One region of the Embleya sp. NPDC005971 genome, then DNA from elsewhere that is predicted to be linked to it. Evidence: riboswitches for the same ligand, from Rfam matches in the RefSeq annotation. Region 1 holds a riboswitch; each other region holds the start of a gene.
The links. A riboswitch is a leader RNA that binds a small molecule or an ion and turns the genes downstream of it on or off. The one in region 1 is predicted to bind thiamine pyrophosphate.

Region 1 (2,263 bases):
CAGGTCCCAGCCGGCCCGGCCGCGCCCGGCAAACAGGTCCACCGCGAGCACGCCCAGTAGTGGGATGAAGATCGAACCGATCAGCGACAGGAAGCTCGCGTAGGTGTCGAAGTCGTTCACCATCAGCGCGAACCCGGTGACCAGCGCACCCACACCCAGGCAGAGCACCCGGCGATCCACCCGCGGCGCGAGGTTCTGGATGGACATCGCGGTGCTGTAGACGTTGGCGAAGCTCTGGTCCACCTCGCGCACCACCAGCACCGCGAAGAACACCCACCCGGCGGTGACGCCCAGGAACGAGTCGAAGATCTTGTCCGGGTCGCCGCCCACCTGGGCGAGGGCGACCAGGCCGAGCAGGTAGCACCAGATGCTGGTGATCGAGAACCCGCTCAACGCGGCCCAGAACGCGGGCTTGGTGCCGCGCGAGTGGCGGGTGTAGTCGGACGCCAACGGGACCCAGGAGACCGCGACCGCGAGCGCCGCGTCCATCGCCGGGAAGAACCCGGACCACGAACCCTCGGTCATCGGCGGCAGGCCCTCGCGCCACAGCTGCACCGAGAAGTAGAGCATCGCGATGCCCACCGCGACCGTCACGTAGCGGCGCAGGATCCGCAGCATGCCCAGCGGGCGCAGCGTCATCGCCGTGGTGACCGCGCCGGCGGCGACGATGTAGAGCCAGTGCGGGCCGTCGCCGTCGGTCATCGCCTCGATGCCGATCGAGATCACCAGCAGCTCGAAGGTGCCCCAGCCGATGCACTGGACGATGTTGAACACCGTCGGCACGTACGAGATCTTGGTGCCGAACAGGCCGCGCAGCACCGTCATCGCGGGTGCGCCGCTGCGTGCACCGGGGATGCCGGCGACCGCGACCATGAGCGTGCCGATCAGCGTGCCGCCGACGGCCGCGACGATCGCGGCGACCATCGACAGTTGCGGGTAGCCGACCGGGGCCAGCACGTACAGGGCGCCGGAGAAGCCGAGCAGGCTCACCCCGAGGTTGGCCCAGAACGCCGCCTGGTCGCGGAAGCCGAGGGTGCGTGGTGGGGCGGTGTCCAGGATCAGGGGTGCCTCGGCGCCGGCGTGCGGCGTCTCGGGGCGTGCGTCGTCGACGACAGGAGCCGACATGGCTCTACCTGCTCTCCCTACGCCGGCATTACCCGGACAGGTTCAAGCGGTCGGTGGCCCCGGGGTGTGCACCGGCTCGACGCCGACACCCCATGCCGCCCTCTCAGCCCGGTTGGTCCGAGCTCCCGCGATGGCGTGGCGAACAGTACGCGCCTCGCGGGCGGCTTGGGAAGGCGGGGTGGGGGAAGGCGACCTCGGGCCGGGTCGCCCGGCGGGCGCGGGAGATGCCCCCGGGTGGTGATTCGCGCCGTCCCGGGCGGGTGCGGCAACGTCCTGGGCGGGCAGGCGGCACCGACCCGGATCGGCGGCACGTGCCGTTTTCCACGGGTAGGGCTCACCATCCCGAGTGGGTGAAGCCCGCCCAGCCGGTCAGGTCGTCCGGGACGATCGCGCGGGCGCGGGCGGCCAGTTCGGCCGGCATCGCGGCCGGGATGCCGCGTTTGGGGTCGCGCAGCCACAACTGCGCGGTACGCACCGCCTGGGCCGGGGGCAGGTCGCGGCGGTCGAGGTAGTGGTGGGCCATGTACAGGACCAGCGCGGTGGTCGTCTCGTCCACCGGCCACAGCGTGGACACCACCGTGTGGGTGCCGGCCGTCAGGTATTCGGCGCCCACCCGCCAGGTCTCGTCGTGACCGCCGGCCGGTACGAACGCGATCGGGTCGCCGGCGGTCCGGCCGATCTCGATCGGGCTTCGCCGGACCGGCTCGCTGCTCCGCCGCGCGGCGACCTCGCACAGCAGGCGCGGTGCGCCGATGTAGGAGATCTGCGCGTGTTGCAGCGCGTGCCGGCGGCGGCCGTCGACGAGTGACCAGGCCGCGTGCCACGGGACCATGCCGAACGGTCCGGCGGGCAGCAGGACCAGGGACGGCGCGCGGCCGAACGAGCCGGGCAGCGCGGTCAGTACCGGTTCCATCACCGCGCCCCAGGCCCAGCCGCACAACGCATCGAGCAGGTCCGCCCAGTTCTCCCGATCGCCCTCGGCCAGGGCCAGGCCGTAGTCCAGTTCGGGCAGGTCGAGCACCCGCGTCGTGCCGTCCGTGCCGGTCAACACCGCTGCGCCGGGGACGAGTTGCACCAGCGCGTCGCTGCCGAGCCGGCCCAGCGCGGCGGCGATCTCGGCGGCGGACGGCGGGTCGAG
Region 2 (2,263 bases), on a different contig from region 1:
CCCGTGTACGACAATCGGACCTTGGGATCCAGTGATCGGATCTCGGGATCCGACGACCGGGAGTACACCTGATGGCGCTGCGCGACGAACTCTGGGCTGCGATCGAGGACGTCTACGCGGCGATCCTGGACCACCCGTTCATCCACGGACTGACCGACGGCACGTTGCCGCGCGAGGCGTTTCGGCACTACGTCGTGCAGGACTCGCACTACCTGCGCGATTACGCCAAGGCGCTCGCGGTGTGCGCGGCCAAGGCGCCGGACGAGGCGACGACCGTGCAGTTCGCGAGCGACGCGGCCGGCGCGATCGCCGCCGAGCGTTCGCTGCACGAGGGCTTCATGGTCGACTTCGGCAGCTCGGTGGCCGACGCCACCGCGACCGAACCGGTGTTGCCGAGTACCCGGGCGTACGTCAGCTACCTGCTCGCCACCGTGCACAACGGCTCCTTCGCCGAGGGCGTCGCGGCGGTGCTGCCCTGCTACTGGATCTACGCCCGAGTGGGTGACGCCCTGCTGGCCAAGGGCTCGCCCGACGAGTTGTACGAGCGCTGGATCGCCACCTACGGCGCCGAGGAGTTCCAGGCGACGGTGCGCGCGGTGCTCGATCTGGTCGACCGCGTCGGCGAGGACATCTCGGCGACCGAGCGGGCCCGGATGGTCGAGCACTTCACCACCACGGCGCGCTACGAGTGGATGTTCTGGGATGCCGCGTGGCGCGGCGAGCGCTGGCCGGTCTGAGCCCGTCCGGGCCGGTCCGGGCGCATCCGGCCGGCCCGGAACCGCCTGCCCGGATACGACGTGTCCTCCCGGGGAATGTGCTCCCCGGATGTGCACGTCTCGCGTGGGTTCGCGTGACTGGGGGTTGGACGATGGAGACATGGCCGCGCTGGGTGCGCATCGGCGTACCCGCGCTCGTACTGGTGCTGCTGTGCTGGTTGCTGATCTGGCTGTTCTCGGCCTTCCTGTGGGTCATCGTCAAGGGCGTGGTCGGGCTGTGCGTCACGGTCGGGATGGTCGTGCTCGCCCGCACCGCGGTGGTCGGCCGAAACCCGCGCGACCCGCTCGGCTGAACCCGGCGCTGGTCGTGCGGCCGGGGGTGTGCCAGGGTGGGGGCGCACCACACGGAGATACACGGGAGCTCGGGGCACCGGGCTGAGAGGGCGCTGAGGCCGCGCCGACCGCAGAACCTGACCGGGTAATGCCGGCGTAGGGAGCCTTTCCATGACCTCGCACGACACTTCGCTGCCCGCTGCCCCGTCGGCCGACCCGGTCGGCGCGCACACGGTCACCAGCGGACCGATCACCCCCGCCCACCACCGCGGTTACGTCGCCGGATCACGCGAGGATCTGCGCGTTCCGGTACGCACGGTGCATCTGACCAACGGCGAGACGGTTCGCCTCTACGACACCTCGGGCCCGTACACCGACCCGGCCTTCGAGGTGGATGTGCGCCGCGGCCTGCCCGCGCTGCGTGCGGCCTGGATCGAGGAGCGCGGCGACACCGTGCGCTATGACGGCCGGATCGGGGCGCTGACGCCGGCCGGGTTCGCGGTGCCCGGTGCCGGGGCCCGACCCAGGCGCGCGTCCGGCTCCGAGGCGGTGACCCAACTCGCCTACGCGCGACGCGGGCTGGTCACCCCGGAGATGGAGTTCGTGGCGATCCGCGAGGGCCTGGCGCCCGAGCTGGTCCGGGACGAGATCGCTGCCGGACGGGCGGTGTTGCCCGCGAACATCAACCACCCCGAGATCGAGCCGATGGTGATCGGCAAGAACTTCCTGGTCAAGGTCAACGCGAACATCGGCAACTCGGCGGTGACCTCCTCGATCGAGGAGGAGACCGACAAGCTGGTGTGGGCGATCCGGTGGGGCGCGGACACCGTGATGGACCTGTCCACCGGCAAGGACATCCACACCACCCGCGAGTGGATCGTGCGCAATTCGCCGGTCCCGATCGGCACGGTGCCGCTCTACCAGGCGCTGGAGAAGGTGAACGGCAAGCCCGAGGAACTCACCTGGGAGCTCTACCGGGACACCGTGATCGAGCAGTGCGAGCAGGGCGTGGACTACATGACGGTGCATGCCGGCGTGTTGCTGCGCTACGTGCCGCTGACCGCCCGGCGCAAGACCGGGATCGTCTCGCGGGGCGGTTCGATCATGGCCGCGTGGTGCCTGGCCCATCACCGGGAGAACTTCCTCTACACGCACTTCGCCGAGCTGACCGAGATCCTGCGCGCGTACGACGTGACCTACTCGCTCGGCGACGG
Region 3 (2,263 bases), on a different contig from region 1:
CGGGGTGCCCAGTTGCACGAGCTTGCGGCCCTGGGCCAGGTCGCGCGGTCGGGCGACGGCGAGCAGCGCCACCAGCCGGTCGCCGGCGAACCAGCCCGCGGTCCACTTGCCGTCCTCGTCCGCGCCCCGGAAGACCAGTTCGTCGCTCGCGCCGTGCCGGCCGACGTACTGGACCATCCGGCCGAACTGGTCGGACCAGAAGTAGGGGACCGGGTCGTACGCCTGGTCGCCGCCGAGCAGGTTGGCCACCAGCACGCGCGGCGCCTGGAGCGCGTTGTCCCAGTGTTCGACGTTCATCCGGGTGCCGTAGCGGGCGGACGGGAAGTCCACGCAGTCGCCGACCGCGTATACCCCGGGCATCGAGGTGGCCAGGTGGTCGTCCACCTCGACGAAGCCGCGCTCGTTGCGGGTCACGCCGGAGTCGGCCAGCCACTCGGTGGCCGGGCGCACCCCGATGCCGACCACGATCGCGTCGGCGCGCAGCCGGCGGCCGTCGGTCAGGTGCACCGCGCCCGCCTCCAGCCGATCCACCCGCGCGCCCACCAGCAGTTCCACGCCGGCCTCGGCGTACCACGGCACGAACCGGGCGCCGACGGCCTCCGGGAAGGGTCCGGCGAGCGGGGTGGGCAGGGCCTCGACCACGGTGGTCGGGCAACCGGCGGCGGCCGCGGCGGTGGCCACCTCGGCGCCGATCCAGCCCGCGCCGACGATCACCACGTGGGCGCCGGGCACCAGTGCGGCGCGCAGCGCGCGGGCGTCGTCGATGGTGCGCAGCACGTGCACGCCGGGGACCTCGGCGGCGCCGGGCAGGTCGATCACACGCGAGCCGGTCGCGATCACCAGTCGGTCGAAGGCGATCTCGCCCGCGTCGGTGTCCACCACGCCCGGGCGCAGTCCGGTCGCGGTGCGGCCGAACAACACCTCGGTCTCCAGCGCGGCCCAGTCCGCCTCGAAGGACGTGTCGTCGGTCTTGCCGCCGAGCACCTCCTTCGACAGCGGCGGCCGGTCGTACGGCGCGTGCGCCTCGGCCCCGAGCAGGGTGACGCGACCGGTGTACCCCTGGTCCCGCAGCGCCACCACGGTTTGCAGGCCGGCCATGCCGGCGCCCACGACGAGCACGTTGTCCATGAAGGGCACCCTATGACGCGGCCCGAGACCGCCGACGCGCAGGGTCTTGACTCAGTCAAGGACATCGTCGGCGTACTCGGGCGCTCCCGGGCACCGGAAACCGGTGTCGTAGTGTGGAGAGGTCACGGGAGCCCGGTGAGACCGGGCTGAGAGGGGGGCTGCGAGCCCCCGACCGTCCGAACCTGATCCGGGTCATACCGGCGAAGGGAGTTCTTCTCACCATGGCCGGACCCACCATGTCCGAGCACCCCACCGATGTCGTCGTGGTCGGCGCGGGCGTCGTCGGACTGTCCGTCGCCTGGCGCGCCCGCACCCGCCACGGACTCTCGGTCACCGTCGTCGACCCGACCCCGGGCCGAGGTGCCTCGCACGCCGCCGCCGGCATGCTCACCCCCGTCTCCGAACTCCAGTACGGCGAGGAGAGCCTGCTCCGGCTGAGCATCGAATCGGCCCGGCGCTACCCCGAGTTCGCGGCCGAACTGGCCGAGGCCGCGGACCTGCCCTCGGGCTACCGCGCGTGCGGCACGATCGCGGTCGCGCTGGACGCGGACGACCGGGCCGTCCTCAAGGACCTGCACGCCTACCAGCAACGACTGGGCCTGCAATCGTCCTGGCTGACCAGCCGCGAGTGCCGGCGGCTCGAACCGATGTTGTCCCCGGCGATCACCGGTGGCCTGCACGTCGAGGACGACCACCAGATCGACAACCGTCGGCTGGTCGCGGCGCTGCTCGCGGCCTGCGCCCGGGCCGGCGTCGCCTTCGTGCGCGAGGGCGTCGAGCGGGTCCTGGTCGCCGACGAGCGCGCGTACGGCGTGCGTACGGTCGGCGGACGCGACCTGCTCGCGGACCAGGTGTTGCTCGCGGCCGGTTGCCGTTCGGCGCTGATCCCGGGCCTGCCGCCCGAGGTGGTCCCGCCGGTGCGGCCGGTCAAGGGCGAGATCCTGCGGCTGAAGGTACCGCCGGCGCTGCTGCCGCTGCTGTCCCGCAACGTTCGCGGCGTGGTCAAGGGCGGCAGCATGTACCTGGTCCCGCGCGCGGACGGCGAACTGGTGATCGGCGCGACCGAGCACGAACTCGGCCACGACACCGAGGTGACCGCGGGCGGCGTGTACGAACTCCTGCGCGACGCACACGA

Region 2: it holds a riboswitch for thiamine pyrophosphate, as region 1 does, so the genes downstream of both, thiC (phosphomethylpyrimidine synthase ThiC) here and ABZ374_RS36605 (cytosine permease) in region 1, are expected to answer to the same signal.
Region 3: it holds a riboswitch for thiamine pyrophosphate, as region 1 does, so the genes downstream of both, thiO (glycine oxidase ThiO) here and ABZ374_RS36605 (cytosine permease) in region 1, are expected to answer to the same signal.

Annotation. Positions count from the first base shown of each region.
Region 1 is NZ_JBEXUX010000058.1:53,260-55,522, reverse strand. It holds gene ABZ374_RS36605 (cytosine permease) at 1-1,125, opposite strand, end outside; TPP riboswitch at 1,121-1,264, opposite strand; gene ABZ374_RS36600 (CHAT domain-containing protein) at 1,460-2,263, opposite strand, start outside.
Region 2 is NZ_JBEXUX010000035.1:57,302-59,564, reverse strand. It holds gene tenA (thiaminase II) at 72-737, shown strand; gene ABZ374_RS27835 (hypothetical protein) at 869-1,069, shown strand; TPP riboswitch at 1,121-1,229, shown strand; gene thiC (phosphomethylpyrimidine synthase ThiC) at 1,221-2,263, shown strand, end outside.
Region 3 is NZ_JBEXUX010000001.1:440,770-443,032, reverse strand. It holds gene ABZ374_RS01895 (FAD-dependent oxidoreductase) at 1-1,128, opposite strand, end outside; TPP riboswitch at 1,243-1,354, shown strand; gene thiO (glycine oxidase ThiO) at 1,365-2,263, shown strand, end outside.